3 regions of the Pseudomonas sp. ADAK13 genome follow, and region 3 is predicted to be linked to each of the others. Evidence: predicted binding sites of a transcription regulator. Region 3 holds the regulator's gene; each other region holds the start of a gene.

Region 1 (6,650 bases), 1.4 Mb from region 3:
TCAAAAAAAATGCCCCGAGAGTTCGGGGCATTTTTTAATCGTCCAAGCAACGGCTTGAGTCTGCCTGACTTACGAGCCAGTCGCGGGCTGAGTCGGGTCCTTCACCCCGCCATCGTCAAACAAGTTCAGCTTCTGCCGTAGCTCGTGAGCCGGCAACGGCTCCTGCCCCGGCGGCAGTGCATTCGGGTCCGCCGGCACTTCACCCGGCGCGCCCTCACCCTGGGTTGGTACCGGTGGCGTTGCGGGCGGGTCACCTTCAATCGCACGCTGGGCCTTTTTGGTCAGCACGACAATATCGATACGCCGGTTGATCGGGTTGAACGGGTCCTTGGGATCAAATAGCTGCGAAGAAGCAAACCCCACCACCCGCGCCACTTGCGGGTCCGGGTAGCTGCCGGCGACCAATGCACGACGCGCGGCATTGGCCCGGTTGGCCGAGAGTTCCCAGTTGCCGAAATCGCCCTGGCCCGCATACGGCTTGGCGTCGGTGTGGCCGCTGATGCTGATCTTGTTCGGCACCGCCTTGATGGTGTCGGCCATGGCCAGCAGGATGTCTTCAAAGTATGGCTTCAACCGCGCACTGCCCGAGTCGAACATCGGCCGGTTGGCGGCGTCCGTGATCTGAATGCGCAAGCCATCCGGGGTGATCTCGAAGGAAATCTGATCCTTGAACTTCAGCAGTTGCGGGTTTTCCTCAACCTTGGTTTGCAGTTCCTGCAGCAACAGCTCCAGGCGCTCCTGCTCGACCTGCTCAGCCATGGCCTCGACGGTATCGCGCTCGATCGGAATTTTTTCCTGGGGCGAGTCGGTCTTGATTTCCGGGTTGATGGTGCGCTCTGGCGCCAGTTGCGGCGAACCACCGAGGTCGATCACAAAAGGCGTACCGCTCTCGGAAAACCCGATGGGGTCCTTGAAGTAACCGGCAATGGCGATCTTCTGTTCCGGCGTAGCGGTGGACATCAGCCACAGCACCAGGAAGAACGCCATCATCGCCGTCGCAAAGTCGGCGAAGGCGATTTTCCAGGCGCCGCCATGGTGCCCCGCAGCGAAGCGCTTGACGCGCTTGATGATGATCGGCTGGTTGTTTTCCATGGCTTAGCGACCGCGAACCGCTTGTTCCAGCTCAGCGAAGCTTGGACGGTGCTTCGGATACAGAACCTTGCGCCCGAACTCCACCGCCAGCGACGGCGGCATACCGGAAGCCGAAGCCACCAGGCACGCCTTGATGGCTTCGTACAAATTCACTTCTTCCTTGGCGTCGTGGGCCAGGGAGGTGGCCAGCGGACCAAAGAAACCGTAGGCCGCGAGAATACCGAAGAAGGTACCTACCAGTGCCGCACCTACGTGCATGCCGATGGCTTTTTGGTCGCCTTCACCGAGGGAAGCCATGGTGACCACGATCCCGAGAACCGCAGCCACAATACCGAAACCGGGCATGCCGTCGGCGATGCCGGTCACGGCGTGAGAAGGGTGTTCCAGCTCTTCCTTGAGGCTGAACAGTTCCATGTCGAACAGGCCTTCCAGCTCATGGGGTGCCATGTTGCCGGACGACATGATGCGCAGGTAATCGCAGATGTAGGCGGTCATGCGTTCGTCTTTGAGCACCGCCGGGTACTTGGCGAAAATCGGGCTCGCCGCGGCGTCCTCGATATCACCTTCAATGGCCATCATGCCTTCGCGGCGGCTCTTGTTGAGGATCTCGTAGATCAGCCCCAGCACTTCCAGATAGAAGGTGTGGGAGAAGCGCGAGCTGAACATGCCCAGCGACTTCTTGATCACGTGCATGGTCATGTAGCCAGGGTTGGCTTGCAGGAATGCGCCGAACGCCGCACCGCCGATAATCAGCACTTCGAAGGGCTGGATCAGCGCTGCAATCTTGCCGTGGGACAAGACGTATCCGCCGAGCACGCTCGCGATGACGACGATGATGCCGATAATTTTAGCCATAGGGGATGGGTACTTGCGCCGTCGGGTTCAGGGTCATATTCGCAAGAGTTGAAAACTCTTGTTCTACTTATCGGCAAATCTGCGCCAGACTATAGCCCGTTATGGCGAAAAACCAGTTCGGCCCGTCCCGGGCGTGTTGACCGCAAGTGATGATCGCGCCCCAATCATGGCAAATGAAACGACAGTCCCAACTCAAAAACCGACCACACTGGCCGCCTGGATAAAGCGTCTGGACGACGTGCTATTGCCCGTTCCACAGGCGAGCCACGACCGGGTCTGCAAGGCCATCAGCGACAACCGCAGTTCGTTGCGGGATATTGCAGAGTTGATGCAGAACAGCCCGGCGTTGGTGCTCAGCGTGATGCGCGAGGCCAACGACCAGGCCCACGGCAGCCTCGCAGAGCCCGCAGAAAACCTCGAAGTGGCGATCAATCGCCTCGGCCTCAAGCGTACCGAGGAATTACTGGCGCGCCTGCCTTCAGTGCCACTGAATGAAATCCCCGTGGCCCTGCGCCAATTGCAGATGATCAGCCAGCACGCGTCGCAACAGGCCAGCGGGCTGTTCGCCAGCCGCCTGGCGCGGCTGTGGCAGGACATTCACTGGGGCAGCCTGCTGTTCCTCTCGCCGCTGTGGCCGATGGCGATTGCCTATCCCAAGCTGCTGGAAGAATGGGAACTGCGGGTGATTCACAAGGGCGAATCAGCGCATACGGTCGAGCAGGAAGTGTTCGGTGTGCGCCTGCTGGACCTGTGCCTGGGATTGACCGAGGCCTGGCGCCTGCCGATCTGGGTATCCCAGGGTTATACCTTGCTGCTGACAGAGCAGCGTTTGCTGGTCAAGGCACTGCGCATTGCCCGTGAAGACGAGCCCTTGCGCCAACAGCAATTGCTGGATGCCGACCCGAACCTGCGCCGCTGGCTGAACCAGCCGGCCAATACCGTGTTGCTGGCCAACGGCCTGGCACTGGCGGCGCAGGAGTCCTGGACCTGCCCCCACACCCAGCGCTGGCAGTACCTGACAGCGCTTTACCTGCAACAACCGCTGGCCGAGGTGCAACAACAGTCTCACCAACACGCGGCGATCAGCGCCCGCAATACCCTGATGCGTGACCTGTGGCACCCGGCGCTGTCGCTGATCTGGCCCTGGGACGTACAACGGGTGCATCACGGCTTGCTGCCGGCACCACCGCCCACCGCCGAAGCCCTGGCGATCTGGCGCAAGCGCTGCACCGAATTGCTGGTGGAGCCCAGCCGCTTTGCCAACGCCATGCACCTGACCACCTGCGCCAAGGAGGCCCTGGTGGCCTGCGGCATGCAGCGGGTGATGTTACTGATGGCGGACAAAACCCTGAGCACCTTGCGCGTGCATCAAGCTGACGGCCTGCCCAAGGACGCCGACCACCTGAGCCTCGACGCCACGCAAAGTACGCTGCTGCAACGCCTGCTGACCAAGTCTGCCCAGGTGCGCCTCACGCCCGACAACCACGCCCAGTTCTCGGCATTGCTGCCACCGGAACTGCGTCGCCTGTTCAAGGGCGAACACCTGCTTCTGCGCTCCCTGAGCTGCAATGGCCGGGTGGTGATGCTGATGGTGGCGGATCAGGGCGGCGGGCCGTTCTCGGAAACCACCGTGCAGGCCTTCGGCAAAACCGCTCAATGCATCGAAAAAGCCCTGCACAGCTTTACCAACCGCAGCGCCTGATGCTTGCGCTACAATCGCCCTCCTTTAGCGCCCAACTTTTATGCCCAGGAGACCTCACATGCCTGACTTCTCTGGCTTGCCGCTGGTCATCGAGGCCAGTGACCTGCTCGGTCGCCTCGATGCCGAACATCTGATTCTGGTGGACCTCACCAGCGCCGCGCGTTACGCCGAAGGGCATATCCCCGGTGCACGTTTCGTCGACCCCAAGCGCACCCAACTGGGGCAGGCGCCGGCACCGGGCCTGCTGCCGAACAAAGCCGATCTTGAAAAGCTGTTCGGCGAACTGGGCCACACCCCGGATGCCACCTACGTGGTGTACGACGACGAAGGCGGTGGCTGGGCCGGTCGATTCATCTGGATGCTTGATGTGATCGGCCACAAGAAATACCACTACCTCGACGGCGGCCTGCTGGCGTGGCTGGAAGAACAACACCCGGTGTCCACCGAGGTCCCGGCCAGCGCCGGCGGCCCGGTCAGCCTGACGCTGCATGAAGAACCCACCGCGACCCGCGAGTACCTGCAAAGCCGCCTCGGCGCTGCCGACCTGGGTATCTGGGACGCCCGCGGCCCGCTGGAGTACTCCGGGGAGAAAGTCCTCGCGGCCAAGGGTGGACACATCCCCGGCGCGGTGAACTTCGAATGGACTGCCGGCATGGACAAGGCACGCCAACTGCGTATTCGCCGCGACATGCCGAAGATCCTCGAAGACCTGGGGCTGACCCGCGACAAAGAAATCATCACCCACTGCCAGACTCACCACCGTTCTGGCTTCACCTACCTGGTGGCCAAGGCGCTCGGTTATCCGCGAGTCAAAGGTTATGCCGGTTCCTGGGGCGAATGGGGCAACCACCCCGACACCCCCGTCGAGATTTAAGGTTTAAGGACAGTTAATGAAAAAGCAGTTGTTCATCCTCAGCCAGTACTTGCTGCCCCACCACCTGCTGTCGCGGTTGGCCGGCTGCATTGCCGAATGCCGCGTGCGCTGGTTCAAGAACGCCTTCACCACCTGGTTCGCCAAGCGTTATCAAGTGGACATGTCCCAGGCCCTGGTTGAAGACGTGACGGCTTACGAGCACTTCAACGCCTTCTTCACCCGTGCCCTGAAAGACGGTGCCCGACCGCTGGACCAGACCCCGGGTGCAGTGTTGAGCCCGGCCGATGGCGCCGTCAGCCAATTGGGCCCGATTGAGCACGGCCGGGTGTTCCAGGCCAAGGGTCACAGCTTCAGCGTACTGGAATTGCTCGGCGGTGATTCGGCGGTGGCTGCGCCGTTCATGGGCGGTGATTTCGCCACCATCTACCTGTCGCCAAAGGACTACCACCGGGTGCACATGCCACTGGCCGGTACCCTGCGGGAAATGGTCTACATTCCGGGCCGCATTTTCTCGGTGAACCAGACCACAGCCGAAAACGTGCCGGAGCTGTTTGCACGTAACGAACGTGTTGCCTGCATTTTCGACACCGAACGCGGTCCGATGGCCGTGGTATTGGTGGGCGCGATGATCGTGGCGTCGATCGAGACCGTATGGGCTGGCCTGGTAACGCCGCCGAAGCGCGAGCTGAAAACCTTCCGCTACGACGAAGCCGCCCGTGGTCCGATCCACCTGGAAAAAGGCGCGGAGCTGGGGCGCTTCAAGCTGGGTTCGACGGCGATCGTGCTGTTTGGGCCGGACCAGGTGAAATGGTCGGAAGAACTGCTGGCGGGCACGCCGGTGCAGATGGGCCAGGGTATGGGTTTACCGAAAGCCTGACGACGACCTCTGTAGGAACCGGCTTGCCGGCGATGCGACCTTGAGGACGCCATCGCCGGCAAGCCGGCTCCTACAAAGTGTGTGTACTAGAGCTGACCGTCGCGGTCGCGGAAGCCCAACAGGTACAACACCCCATCCAGCCCCAGGGTCGAAATCGCCTGCTTGGCCGATTGCTTGACCAGAGGCTTGGCGCGAAACGCCACACCCAACCCGGCAATCGCCAGCATCGGCAAATCATTCGCCCCGTCGCCGACCGCAATGGTCTGCTCCAGACGCAACCCTTCCTTGTGTGCCAATTCCCGCAACAAATCAGCCTTACGCTGAGCGTCGACAATCGGCTCCACGGCCACGCCCGTCACCTTGCCGTCCACCACTTCCAGCTCATTGGCGAACACATAGTCGATACCCAGCTTGGCCTGCAATTGCTTGGCGAAGTAGGTGAAGCCACCCGACAGAATCGCGGTTTTGTAGCCCAGGCGCTTGAGTTCGGCGAACAGGGTTTCGGCGCCTTCGGTCAGGCGCAACGAGGCGCCGATGGAGTCCAGCACGCTCACATCCAGGCCTTTGAGCAAGGCCAGGCGCTCCTTGAAGCTCGCACGGAAATCCAGCTCGCCCGCCATGGCCCGCTCGGTGATTTCCGAGACTTGCTCACCTACGCCGGCAGCCTTGGCCAATTCGTCGATGACTTCGGCCTCGATCAGCGTCGAGTCCATGTCGAACACCGCCAAGCGGCGATTACGGCGGAACAGCGAATCTTCCTGGAAGGCGATATCGACGTTCAGCTCCTGGGCAACGCTCAGGAATTCGGCGCGCAACGCCTGGGGATCTGCCGGCTCACCGCGCACGGAGAACTCGATGCAGCCCTTGCCCTTGTCCGCCGGGGTGTCCAGCGGCATACGACCCGACAGACGGTCAATATGGTCGATATTCAAACCGTACTGGGCGGTAATCGAACTGACACGCTGCAATTGTTCCGCCGTCACCTTGCGGGTCAACAACGTCACAATGTGGCGTTTTTTGCCCTGGCCGGCGACCCAGCTCTGGTAATCCTCTTCGGACACCGGTGTGAAACGCACCTGCTGATCCAGCTTATACGCCGTAAACAGGATGTCCTTGAGCACGGACGAGGCTTGCTCGGTGCTTGGAATTTCCACCAGGATGCCGAACGACAGCGTGTCGTGAATCACCGCCTGGCCGATGTCGAGAATGTTCACACCACCCTGGGCCAGAACACCGGTAATGGCTGCGGT
Region 2 (6,650 bases), 2.2 Mb from region 3:
CACTTTTCGAGGATGTCGGCGTGTTCCTGGAACAGCTTCACCGGCAGCAGGATCAGGTCGTCGAAGTCCACCGCGTTGAACGCCTTGAGCGTGCGCTGGTAGTGGGTGTAGACGATGGCGGCAGTCTGTTCCTTGGGGTTGCGCGCGGCTTCCAGGGCTTCGGCGGGCAGGATCAGGTCGTTTTTCCACGAGCCGATCATGTTCTTGATCTCGTCGACGCCGTCGTCGCCCGCGTATTCCTTCTGCATGATGTCGGTCATCAGCGCCTTGACGTCAGTTTCGTCAAAGATCGAGAAGCCCGGCTTGTAGCCCAGACGCACATGCTCCTTGCGGATGATGTTCAGCCCCAGGTTGTGGAAGGTACACACGGTGAGGCCACGGCCTTCGCCACCCTTGAGCAGGGTGCCGACGCGCTCTTTCATTTCCCGCGCCGCCTTGTTGGTAAAGGTCATGGCGACGATGTACTGGGCACGGATGCCACAGCTCTGGATCAGGTGCGCGATCTTGCGGGTGATCACGCTGGTCTTGCCGGAACCGGCACCGGCGAGCACCAATAGAGGGCCGCCGACGTAGTTCACGGCTTCTTGCTGCCGGGGATTGAGTCGGGACATACGAAATTCAGGAGGTCATTGATCAAAAGGGCGGGCATTTTAACAGGCTGGCAAGATTCTGCTGCCTCTGAACGACAGTGTGACGTACCACTCGATCTAAATTTGCCGGTTTTGTTACTTTGCCGCAGGATGTGCAGGGTATTTAGGACTATTGTTCGGTCTAGAGCTGCACAGTGCGCATTTGATAACCCATATCATTGGTCATTATCGGGGCGCACGTCATAATGCCCGCCGCCAACGAAATTTTGCAGAGTCTAGGGAGCTAGCTTGTCTACGCCTGTCGAACCCTTGCGTTTGCTGCTACTGGCCGATGAGCCAGCGTGGGCAGCGTTATTGCGCGAGTGCCTGGCGCCGATGGGCGATGGGGCTGTGCTGATCAGCGCACCAAACTGGGAGTCTGTGAGCAATCTGTTCGACGACGATCACAGTGCAGTGTTACTGACCACGGCCAACCTTCAGCCCGGCCCCGGTCGTTGCAGCTTGCCAACGGTACTGTTGTTGGAGGAGGAACCTCTGGTTTCGCCCCTCGGCGTCAGCGACTGGCTGATCCTGAATGCATTGGATGTCGATACATTGCGCCGTTGCCTGCGGCATGTGCGCGAGCGCGGTGTGCTGGAAAATACCCTGCAACGCCTGGCCGAGCAGGACCCGCTGACCGGCATCGCCAACCGCCAGGGTTTCCAGACCCTGCTGACCGCCCGCCTGGCGGAAAATGAAGGCCGTGGCGTCGCCCTCGGTCACCTCGACCTTGACAACTTTCGCCACGCCAACGACGCCCTCGGCCATCAGGCCGGCGACCGGCTGATTCTGCAAGTGGTCTCGCGGCTCAAGAGCCAGCTGGAGGCCGGTGATCAACTGGCACGCCTGGGCAGCGATGAGTTCGCCCTGCTGATCGACACCCGCCGTGCGCCCCAGCGCGCCGAATGGATGGCCGAGCGCATCATCGAAGCCATGGCCGAGCCGTATTGGGTGGATGGCGAAAGCCTGCTGATCGGCTGCAGCCTCGGTGTGGCCCATGCCCGCGCCAAGGCCGGCGCCGACCCGCTGATGTGGCACGCCCACATCGCCATGCAGCAAGCCAAGAGCACCCAGGGCTGCACCTTTCATATCTTCAACGAACGCATCAACCGCAACGCCCGCAGCCTCGCCGACCTCGAAAGCGAACTGCGCCGGGCGTTGCGCCGTGACGAACTGGAGCTGCACTACCAACCCCGCCTGGACCTCGACGACGGGCATATCGTCGGCCTCGAAGCGCTGGTGCGCTGGCGCCACGGTGAGCGCGGCCTGCTGCCGCCGAGCGAGTTCGTGCCGCTGGCCGAGCAAAGCGGCCTGATCGTGCCGCTGGGTTACTGGGTGATCTCCCGGGCCCTGCGCGACATGCAAGACCTGCGCGAACGCGGGATTGCGCCGTTGCACATGGCGGTCAACCTGTCGTTCCGCCAGTTCCAGGACAGCCAATTGCTCAGCACCCTCAGCCGGCTGATTGCCGAGCGCGGCGTGGAGGCCCAGTGGCTGGAGTTTGAGCTGACGGAAACCGCTGTGATGCGCCGCAGTGACCTGGTCAAGCAGACCATGGACGCCCTCGGCCGGCTGGGCGTGCGCTTTTCGCTGGATGACTTTGGCACTGGTTTTTCGTCGTTCGTGCACCTCAACAGCCTGCCGATTGCCTTGCTCAAGATCGACAAGAGCTTTGTCGGCGGCATGGAAGAGCGCGAAGAGAACCGCAAGCTGGTCCACGCCATGATCAACCTGGCCCACAACCTGAATCTGGAAGTGGTGGCCGAGGGCGTTGAAACGGCAGAACAACTGGCGTTGCTGCGGTTGTTCGGCTGCGACCAGGCCCAGGGTTACCTGATCAGCAAGCCGCTACCGTTGGCGGAACTGGTGGACTACCTGACGTTTGGTGACAGCCAGGAGTTGGTGGGCGGTGTGATCTGACGTTGTAAACCCGATCAAAACTGTGGGAGCCAGCTTTTGTGGGAGCTGGCTTGCCTGCGATAGCATCACCGCGGTGTGTCTGACACACCCAGGTGCCTGTATCGCGGGCAAGCCCGGCTCCCACATAAGCCAACTCCTACACTGACCGAGTACAGTCGTTACTCAGGCTGTGCGGCTTGAAACCCGCGGTGGGTTTCAGGCTCCTGGCGAATCATCCGCTTCATCTTCCGTTCAAACGCCCAGGTCAGGCTGACTGCCGCGCACGCCAGGCCCAAGGCCAGGCCCCACCACACGCCCGTCGGCCCCCAGCCGAGGTTAAACGCCATCAGCCACGCGGCCGGTGCGCCGATCAGCCAGTAGCAACCCAGCCCGACCAGGAACGTGGTCTTGGCATCCTTGAGCCCGCGAATGCAGCCCATTGCGATGGTCTGCACACCGTCGAACAGCTCAAACCACGCGGCCACGGCCAGCAGGCTGACGGCGAGGTTGATCACATCGCGAAAGGCCGGGTCGTTCTGGTCGAGGAACAGGCTGATCAGTTGTTGCGAGAACAGCCACAGCACTGCTGCAAAGCCCAGCATCACCAGCGCGCCAAAGCCGATACCGACCCGCCCGGCGAGCCGCGCTTCCAGCAGGTTCCCGGCCCCGTAGTGCTGGCCGATGCGCATGGTGATTGCGTAGGACATGCCTGCCGGCACCATGAACGCCACCGACACAATCTGCAGGGCAATCTGGTGCGCAGCCAATTGGGTGCTGCCCATGGTGCCCATGCACAGCGCCGCGAAGGCAAACAGCCCGACTTCCACCGCGTAGGTGCCGCCAATTGGCAGGCCCAGGCGCCACAGTTCCCGCAGGTAATGCAGGTTGGGCCGCAGCAGGCCCTTGCGCAGCGGATAAGCGTCGTAGGCGCGGTTGTATTTGATGTACCAGATCAGCGCCAGGGCCATGCAGTTGGCAACGATGGCCGTGACCAGGCCAATGCCCACCAGCCCGAGTTTCGGCAGGCCGAACATACCTTCGATCAAGGCATGGTTGAGCAGGTAGTTGATCACCGTGCCGCCCAGGCTGATGACCATCACCGGCGTGGCCTTGCCGATGGCGCTGGTGAAGCCGCGCAACGCCATGAACGTCAGGTAGCCGGGCAGGGCGAACGGCAGGATGGTCAGGAACTGGCCGGCGGACGCGACGTTGGTTTCGGTCTGGCCGAACATCAGCAGCACTGGCTTGAGGTTCCACAGCAGCAAGCCGGCCACCAGCGCCATCAACCAGGCCAGCCATAGCCCGGCCTGGGTCAGCCGGGTGGCGCCTTCGATGTCGCCCGCGCCTTGGCGGATGGCGACCAGCGTGCCCACGGCCGCGATCACGCCGATGCAGAAAATCGACACGAACGAGTAGCTCGCCGCGCCCAGGCCGCCGCCGGCCAGGGCCTCGGGGCTCAGGCGGGCCATCATCAGGGTGTCGGTCAGCACCATCAGCATGTGGGCCAACTGTGAGGCAATCAACGGCCCTGACAGCCGCAGAATGGCCCAGAGTTCGGTACGCGCCGGATGCTGCATGATCATCACGCTCAAAAAGTCAGGTAAGAGTGGAAGGGTTGATTCTCGGCGCTCTCAGCGCATTGCACAAAGGGATAAATCCGATGGTTCGCATGATTAAAACTCATGCCTAAATGATTCTGGTAGGGTTTCGATATTGCGCCGTCGGAGCTTTCCCCATGTCTCGTCGTCTCCCTCCTCTTTACGCGTTACGCGCCTTTGAAGCGGCGTCCCGTTACAACTCGTTCACCCGGGCGGCGGAGGAGTTGTCGATCACCCAAAGTGCGGTGAGCCGGCACATTCGTACCCTGGAGGAACATTTCGCCTGCCGCCTGTTCCAGCGCAGCGGCCGTACCTTGCAACTCACCGAGGCCGCGCGCCTGCTGCTGCCGGGCGTGCGCGAAGGCTTTGCGGCCCTGGAGCGCGCCTGCCATACGTTGAACGCGGAGGACGACATCCTGCGCATGAAGGCACCGTCCACCCTGACCATGCGCTGGCTGCTGGCGCGCCTCAGTCGCTTCCGGCACTTGCAGCCGGGCAATGAAGTGCAACTGACCAGCGCCTGGATGAGCGTCGATGAGGTGGACTTCAACCAGGAGCCGTTTGATTGCGCGGTGTTGCTGAGCAATGGCCATTTCCCGCCGGATTGGGAGGCCAGCTACCTGTTTCCTGAACTGCTGATTCCGGTGGGCGCGCCGAACCTGTTGAGCGACGGCCCCTGGGATGTCACACGGCTGGCCACTGCCGAATTGCTGCACCCGACGCCCGACCGGCGCGACTGGCGCTACTGGCTGGAGCGCATGGGGCTGTCATCCCAGGTGTCGCTCAAGGGCGGGCAAGTGTTCGACACCCTGGAGTTGGGCATGATCGCCGCCGCCCGGGGTTATGGCGTGTCCATGGGGGACTTGCTGATGGTGGCCGAAGACGTCGCCCAGGGCCGCTTGAGTTTGCCGTGGCCCACCGCCGTGGCCAGCGGGGAAAATTACTATTTGGTGTGGCCGAAAACCCGGCCCGGTGGCGAGCGTTTGCGACGGTTGGCGGACTTTCTGCAGGGCGAGGTACAGGCGATGGAATTGCCCCGGGTGGAGCGCCTCGATTGAGCTGATTGTGCGCCTGGGAGCAATCGTTTGCGTGATACCCCTGCGAATTGCTCAAGTATTGAGCTTGCCCGCCGAAGTAGGGTTGTTGGAACCACCGTTCTACAACGTTTCCCTATTAGAATTTTGCCGAGCAGCGCTAAGAGATCAGGATGATCCTGGCCTCGGCCAGGAGCCTTCATGTCTCAACCTCGCGCCCGGATCGCCTCCCAACTGGGTCTTGCACTCGCCGTGATACTGGCTGTCGTTATCAGCGGCAGCACGGTGTTCGCCTTGCGTTCGCTGGACTCCGCCAACCTCGACACCCGCGAGGAACACCTGGCCAGCGAGGCCCGGTTGCTGGCTGACCAACTCAATACGTTCCACAGCACCTTGCGCGAAAGTACCCAGCGCTTGAGCGGGCTGTTTGAAAAGCGCTTCAGCGCGGGCCTGAGTGTGCGTCCGGGGCAACCGGTGACGGTGGCGGGCGTGCAGACCCCGGGCCTGTACCTGGGCGAGGAAGTGCTGAACAACAACTTCGCTGAAGTCGACGAGTTCAAGCAGATGTCCGGCGGCGTGGCGACCTTGTTCGTACGCAGTGGCGAGGACTTTATCCGCGTCAGCACCTCCCTGACCAAACAGGACGGCAGCCGCGCCATCGGCACGGCGCTGGATCACCAGCACCCGGCCTATCAACGCTTGCTCGGCGGGCAGGGTTACGTGGGCCGTGCGGTGTTGTTCGATCGCTCCTACATGACCCAATACAGCCCGGTGCGGGACGCCAGCGGCAAGGTGATTGCGGTGCTGTTCGTCGGCTTCGATTACACCGATGCGCAGAACGCCCAGTTCGAGAACCTCAAGCGCTTCCGCATCGGCCAGACCGGTTCCCTGGCGTTGCTGGATGAACAGAAGCACTGGCTGGTGCCGCCGGCGGGCGTGCACGCGTTGGATCAGGCGATTCCGGTGATGCTCGATTTGGCCGCCAAACCTGGCAAGGGCCGCTTCTGGAGCGACAAGAACGAAGACTTCTACAGCGTCGCAGTGCCGTTTGAAGGCGGCCCGTGGTCGGTGGTGGCGAGCATGCCGAAAGCCGAAATTCGTGCGGTGACCTGGTCGGTGGGCATTCGCCTGGTGATCGGCAGCGTGCTGGCGATGTTGCTGGCGGTAGGCGCGGCGGTCTGGTTGCTGCGCAGCAAGTTGCAGCCATTGGGCGACCTGGTGCGTCAGGCGGAAGCCCTGGGCGCGGGCGATTTGAGTGCGCGGCTGAACGTTTCCAGCCATGACGAGATTGGCCAGTTGGCCCGCAGTTTCAACCAGATGGGCGAAGCGCTGTCGACCATGGTGTCGCACATCCGCAAGGCGGCTGAAGACGTAAACAGTCGTGCCCAGGCGTTGTCGGGGTTGTCTGGCGGTGCCTACGAAGGCATGGAGCAACAGTCCGGAGAAATCACCAGCATGGCCGGCGCGGTGGAAGAGTTCAGCGCCACCTC
Region 3 (6,650 bases):
CCCCGTCCGGGCGATGTTGTCGCGGTTTGGACGCCTGGCTATACCGAATTTGCACGTATTGGCTTACCAGGAAATTCCTGACAATAAGCAAGTGACTATCGTCGCGACAGTAGGGCCCAACGGCTGAGGTAGTGGGATATGCAAGTGAAGCGTTTTTTCGCCGCCGATATGCGTCAGGCCATGAAACTGGTGCGTGATGAGTTGGGCGCCGACGCTGCGATTATCGGTAACCGCCGTATTGCCGGCGGTGTCGAGCTGACGGCTGCCCTGGATTACAAGCCCTCGGCCCTGGCGCCGCGTGTGCCGAACATGGAGCTGGAAGACGAGCTGCGCAAGACCGCTTCGCGCATTGTCTCGGCCCAGGCCGAACTGAGCATGCGTGGCGACAGCGACACCACCACCAACCGCCAGCTGTTTGCCGGCCTGCCGCTGACGGCGTCCGAGCCGTTGGTAGAGCCGACCTTTGTCGAACCGCCACGTCCTGCTGCGCCCGCCCCGGCGGCAGCGGTAGACCAGCGGGTGTTCGACTCGATGCGTTTCGAGCTCAACGGCCTGCGTGAGCTGCTGGAAGTGCAGTTGGGCTCGCTGGCCTGGAACCAGTTGCAGGGCAGCCAGCCGCAGCAGGCCAACCTGTGGCGCCGTCTGCAACGCATTGGCCTGTCTGGCCCGTTGTCCCGTGACCTGCTGCAACTGACCACCCAAATTGAAGAACCCAAGCAGGCCTGGCGCATGCTCCTGGCCCACTTGGCGCGGATGATTGTTACCCCGGAAATCGAGCCCCTGGAAGAAGGCGGCGTGATTGCCATGGTCGGCCCTGCCGGCATGGGCAAGACCACTACCCTGGCCAAGCTGGCCGCCCGTTACGTGCTCAAGTACGGCGCGCAGAACATCGCCCTGGTGAGCATGGACAGCTACCGCATTGGCGCCCAGGAACAGCTCAAGACCCTGGGCCGCATCCTCAATGTGCCGGTGACCCACGTCGATCCGGGCCAGTCCCTGGCCAACGCCCTCGACCCGCTGCTGCGCAAGCGCGTGGTGTTGATCGATACCGCTGGCCTGCAAGCCAGCGACCCGGCCTTGCGCATGCAACTGGAAAGCCTGGCCGGGCGCGGGATCAAATCCAGAAACTATTTGGTACTTGCCACGACCAGCCAGAAGCAGGTACTGACAGCTGCCTACCACAGCTATAAACGCTGCGGGCTGGCGGGCTGCATCCTGACTAAACTGGATGAAACAGCGAGCCTGGGCGAAGTGTTGAGCCTGGCTATCAGCCATGAATTACCGGTCGCCTACCTGACCGACGGGCCGCGGATCCCGGATGATTTGCATCTGCCGCGCCGTCATCAGTTGGTCAGCCGGGCTGTCAGCGTGCAAATGCAGGAAGAACCGAGTGAGGAAGCGATGGCTGACATGTTCGCCGACCTCTACCACAGTCCGAACAAACGGGTCGGCTGAGGTCAACATGAACAGGCAACACAAAACGACAGTGCAATGTATCTACATCGATGGTCTGCCAGCAGTTCGCGCGGCCAAGTCATGTAGCCTGCGTCTAAGCAAGACAAGGTAAAGAAATAAAATGGGCAGCATGCATCCCGTACAGGTGATCGCGGTGACCGGCGGCAAAGGTGGCGTCGGGAAAACTAACGTGTCAGTGAATTTGTCCCTGGCCCTGGCAGAGCTTGGCCGTCGCGTCATGCTGCTGGATGCTGACCTGGGGCTGGCGAACGTCGACGTTCTGCTGGGGCTGACGCCCAAACATACTCTGGCCGACGTGATCGAAGGCCGCTGTGAGCTGCGCGACGTGCTGTTGCAGGGGCCCGGCGGGATTCGTATCGTGCCGGCCGCTTCCGGCACCCAGAGCATGGTGCACCTGAGCCCGGCGCAACATGCCGGCCTGATCCAGGCGTTCAGCGACATTGGCGACAACCTCGACGTGCTGGTGATCGACACCGCCGCCGGCATCGGCGAGTCCGTGGTCAGCTTCGTGCGCGCCGCCCAGGAAGTGTTGCTGGTGGTGTGCGACGAACCCACCTCGATCACCGACGCCTACGCCCTGATCAAACTGCTTAACCGTGACTACGGCATGAACCGCTTCCGTGTGCTGGCCAACATGGCCCAAAGCCCGCAAGAGGGGCGCAATCTGTTCGCCAAGTTGACCAAGGTCACAGATCGCTTCCTCGATGTCGCCTTACAATACGTTGGCGCAGTTCCTTACGACGAGTGCGTACGCAAGGCCGTGCAAAAGCAGCGTGCGGTCTATGAAGCGTTCCCTCGTTCGAAGTGCGCATTGGCGTTCAAGGCTATTGCCCAGAAGGTCGATACCTGGCCGTTGCCCGCCAACCCGCGTGGGCATCTGGAGTTTTTCGTCGAGCGATTGGTGCATCAGACGAGCGCAGGACCGGTGCTATGACAGCCAGCGGCTACAACCTTTACAAGAAGTCGGCACGTGACAGTCAGGTCGAATTGATCGAGCGCTATGCGCCGCTGGTCAAGCGCATTGCCTATCACTTGCTGGCGCGCCTGCCTGCCAGCGTCCAGGTCGAAGACTTGATCCAGGCCGGGATGATCGGCTTGCTCGAAGTGTCGACCAAGTACGACGCGAGCAAGGGCGCGAGTTTCGAGACCTACGCGGGTATCCGTATCCGTGGGGCCATGCTCGATGAAGTGCGTAAAGGTGATTGGGCGCCGCGTTCGGTGCACCGCAATACACGGATGGTGAGTGACGCAATTCGCTCAATTGAAGCAAAAACCGGTCGCGACGCTAAAGATCACGAAGTTGCGGCCGAACTCCAATTGAGTCTCGATGATTACTACGGGATTTTGAACGATACCTTGGGCAGCCGCCTGTTCAGTTTCGACGACCTTTTGCAGGACGGCGAACATGAAGGGCTGCACGAGGACGGCGCGAGTGCCCATCTCGAACCGTCACGCGATCTGGAAGATGAACGCTTCCAGACTGCGCTGGCGGACGCGATTGCCAATTTGCCGGAGCGTGAGCGACTGGTGTTGGCGCTGTACTACGACGAAGAGCTGAACCTCAAGGAAATCGGTGAGGTCCTGGGCGTCAGCGAATCGCGGGTCAGCCAGTTACACAGCCAGTGCGCAGCCCGCTTGCGGGGGCGTTTGGGAGAGTGGCGAGCGCGCTGACAGGCAGTGTGGGGACACTGCGAACGATACCGTCCAGGCCTTGCGTCCGGACGGGCTTGGCCCGTGGTGCGCCCCCGGTAGTCCTTTTTGTGTAACGCCTGTTGATTGATATGGCGCGCCCAGGTGCTGGGCGCGTTTAAGACTGCTTGGAGGTCGAATTGGACAAGAACATGAAAATCCTCATCGTTGATGACTTCTCAACGATGCGGCGGATCATAAAAAACCTGTTGCGTGACCTTGGGTTCACTAACACGGTCGAGGCGGATGACGGCATTACGGCGATTCCGATCCTCAACAGCGGGAGCATCGACTTTCTGGTAACGGACTGGAACATGCCGGGCATGACCGGTATCGATCTGCTGCGCCACGTGCGCGCTGATGAAAAACTGCGCAGCCTGCCTGTGCTGATGGTGACCGCTGAAGCCAAGCGTGAACAGATCATCGAAGCCGCCCAGGCCGGGGTTAACGGCTACGTGGTCAAGCCATTCACTGCACTGGCCTTGAAAGAGAAGATCGAAAAAATCTTCGAACGCATCGGTCATTGATGCTGCCACGGGGGAGCTATGGAGCATAAAGAATCATCGCAGGCCGACTTTGAGTCGACCCTGAAAAAACATGCTCATCAACTCGTCGAAAGCCTTGAAAAAGGCCAGTTCGGCGACGCGGTGCAGTTAATCCATGAGCTCAACCAGACCCGTGACCGCGGCCTGTACCAGGAAGTGGGCAAGCTCACCCGTGAGTTGCACAGTGCGATTGTCAATTTTCAGATTGACCCGCACATGCCCCAGGCCGAAGAAATCTCGCAGATCACGGATGCCACCGAACGCCTGTCGTATGTGGTCAGGCTGACTGAGGCGGCGGCCAACCGCACCATGGACCTGGTGGAAAACGCCACGCCTCTGGTCAACGGTATGGCCAGTGAAGCCAAGGCCCTGAGCAACGATTGGGGCCGGTTCATGCGGCGGGAAGTGGGCGCTGAAGAGTTTCGTGAACTGGCGCGTCGGGTCGACGGCTTTTTGTCCCGCAGCGAGCAGGAGAACCGCACGGTTTCCAGCAACCTCAATGACATTCTGCTGGCCCAGGACTACCAGGACCTGACCGGCCAGGTGATCAAGCGCGTGACCCAACTGGTCACCGAAGTGGAAAGCAACCTGCTCAAACTGGTGTTGATGGCGGGTCAGGTTGACCGGTTTGCAGGCATCGAACATGACCGCGAAGCGATCCTTTCTGAAAAAGATCCACAAAAACACCTCGCCAAGGGTGAAGGTCCGCAGATTCATGCCGATAAACGTGAAGACGTTGTATCCGGGCAAGACGACGTAGACGATTTGCTGTCCAGTTTAGGCTTCTAAGGAGCACACCCATGAGCTTCGGCGCCGATGAAGAAATCCTTCAGGATTTCCTTGTAGAGGCCGGCGAAATTTTAGAGCAACTGTCCGAACAACTGGTCGAGCTGGAAAGCCGACCGGATGATGCGAACCTGCTCAATGCAATTTTTCGCGGTTTTCACACTGTAAAAGGGGGCGCCGGCTTCCTCCAGCTCCACGAGCTGGTGGAGTGCTGTCACATCGCCGAGAACGTGTTCGACATCCTGCGCAAGGGTGAGCGGCACGTCGACTCGGAACTGATGGACGTGATTCTGGAAGCACTGGACGCGGTCAACGGCATGTTCAGTGAAGTGCGCGAACGTGCACCGATCACTGCAGCCACGCCGGAACTGCTGGCCGCCCTGGCGCGCCTGGCAGAACCTGCGGCCAATGCACCGGTGGTTGAAGCGGTGGCTGAGCCTGTCGCCGAGCCTGCGGGCGACATCACCGACAGCGAATTTGAACAACTGCTGGACTCGCTGAACGCCGTCAAGGCCGAAGCCGAGGCTCCAGCGGCCAGTGCGCCGGCCATGGTGCCGACCACTGAAGACATTACCGACGCCGAGTTCGAGTCGTTGCTCGACCAGTTGCACGGCAAGGGCCAGTTTGCCCCGGACGCGGTGGCCGCAGCGCCAGCGCCAACGGAAGCCGCGGCGCCTGCCAGCAATGAAATCACCGACGACGAATTTGAAGCGCTGCTGGACCAGTTGCACGGCAAAGGCTCGTTTGCCGCCGATGCACTGCCGGAAGTCGCCGCCACGGCCGCTGCACCTGCAGCACCCGCCGCTGCCGCTGCACCGGCTGCCGATGGCCTGATCTCCGATCACGAGTTCGAAGCGCTGCTGGATGAACTGCACGGCAAGGGCAAGTTCACCGAAGCCGTCGGCACTGCTGCACCGGCTGCTGCGGCCGCCGCTGCGGTGGCAACGCCGGCTCCGGTGGCCGCCAAGGCCGCTGCGCCCGTGGCTGCCAAGCCTGCACCGACGGCTGCACCTGCGCCCGCTCGTGCGGCTGCCGCCCCGGCCCCGGACAAGCAACCGGCCAGTGAAGCCGAAACCACCGTGCGGGTTGATACCGCGCGCCTGGACGACATCATGAACATGGTGGGCGAACTGGTGCTGGTGCGTAACCGCCTGGTGCGCCTGGGCCTGAACAGCGGCGACGAGGCCATGCAAAAGGCCGTGTCCAACCTCGACGTGGTCACCGCCGACCTGCAAACCGCGGTGATGAAGACCCGGATGCAGCCGATCAAGAAAGTCTTCGGGCGCTTCCCGCGCCTGGTTCGCGACCTGGCACGCCAGCTCAAGAAAGAGATCAACCTGGAACTGGTGGGTGAAGAAACCGACCTCGACAAAAACCTTGTCGAGGCCCTGGCCGACCCGCTGGTCCACTTGGTGCGCAACGCCGTCGACCACGGCGTCGAGACGCCGGAAGAACGCGAAGCCTCGGGCAAAAGTCGCCAGGGCAAAGTGATTCTGGCGGCCGAACAGGAAGGCGACCACATCCTGCTGTCGATCACTGATGACGGCAAGGGCATGGACCCGACGGTACTGCGCAACATCGCCGTCAAGCGTGGCGTGATGGACAAGGACGCCGCCGACCGCCTGACCGATACCGAGTGCTACAACCTGATCTTCGCCCCGGGCTTCTCCACCAAGACCGAGATTTCCGACGTGTCGGGCCGTGGCGTGGGCATGGACGTGGTGAAGACCAAGATCAGCCAGCTCAACGGCTCGATCAACATCTACTCGACCAAGGGCCAGGGCTCGAAGATCGTCATCAAGGTGCCGTTGACCCTGGCGATCATGCCGACCCTGATGGTGATGCTGGGCAACCAGGCCTTCGCCTTCCCGCTGGTCAACGTCAACGAAATCTTCCACCTCGACCTGTCGCGCACCAACGTGGTGGACGGCCAGGAAGTGGTGATCGTGCGCGACAAGGCGTTGCCACTGTTCTACCTCAAGCGCTGGCTGGTGGCCTCGGCCAAGCATGAAGAGCAGCGCGAAGGTCATGTGGTGATTCTCTCCGTGGGCACCCAGCGTATCGGCTTTGTCGTCGATCAACTGGTGGGCCAGGAAGAAGTGGTCATCAAGCCTTTGGGCAAAATGCTGCAGGGAACCCCGGGCATGTCGGGCG

What was found. Region 3 encodes FliA, which starts transcription of late flagellar genes. Its sites were predicted from a motif close to CTAAAGTTTNNNNNNNNNNNGCCGNTAA; they were not measured.
Region 1: the regulator FliA is predicted to act here: its motif matches at 2,015-2,042, upstream of motA (flagellar motor stator protein MotA).
Region 2: the regulator FliA is predicted to act here: its motif matches at 5,235-5,262, upstream of HKK54_RS11525 (methyl-accepting chemotaxis protein).

The regions. Positions count from the first base shown of each region.
Region 1 covers NZ_CP052860.1:1,667,652-1,674,301, forward strand. Annotated here, with positions in the region: gene motB (flagellar motor protein MotB) at 70-1,092, opposite strand; gene motA (flagellar motor stator protein MotA) at 1,096-1,947, opposite strand; gene HKK54_RS07960 (HDOD domain-containing protein) at 2,114-3,649, shown strand; gene HKK54_RS07965 (rhodanese-like domain-containing protein) at 3,708-4,523, shown strand; gene asd (archaetidylserine decarboxylase) at 4,540-5,400, shown strand; gene serB (phosphoserine phosphatase SerB) at 5,487-6,650, opposite strand, start outside.
Region 2 covers NZ_CP052860.1:2,486,779-2,493,428, forward strand. Annotated here, with positions in the region: gene rep (DNA helicase Rep) at 1-611, opposite strand, end outside; gene HKK54_RS11510 (putative bifunctional diguanylate cyclase/phosphodiesterase) at 879-2,549, shown strand; gene HKK54_RS11515 (NorM family multidrug efflux MATE transporter) at 2,708-4,111, opposite strand; gene HKK54_RS11520 (LysR substrate-binding domain-containing protein) at 4,264-5,184, shown strand; gene HKK54_RS11525 (methyl-accepting chemotaxis protein) at 5,362-6,650, shown strand, end outside.
Region 3 covers NZ_CP052860.1:272,048-278,697, reverse strand. Annotated here, with positions in the region: gene flhA (flagellar biosynthesis protein FlhA) at 1-127, shown strand, start outside; gene flhF (flagellar biosynthesis protein FlhF) at 139-1,455, shown strand; gene fleN (flagellar synthesis regulator FleN) at 1,577-2,410, shown strand; gene fliA (RNA polymerase sigma factor FliA) at 2,407-3,147, shown strand; gene HKK54_RS01255 (chemotaxis response regulator CheY) at 3,318-3,692, shown strand; gene HKK54_RS01250 (protein phosphatase CheZ) at 3,711-4,499, shown strand; gene HKK54_RS01245 (chemotaxis protein CheA) at 4,511-6,650, shown strand, end outside.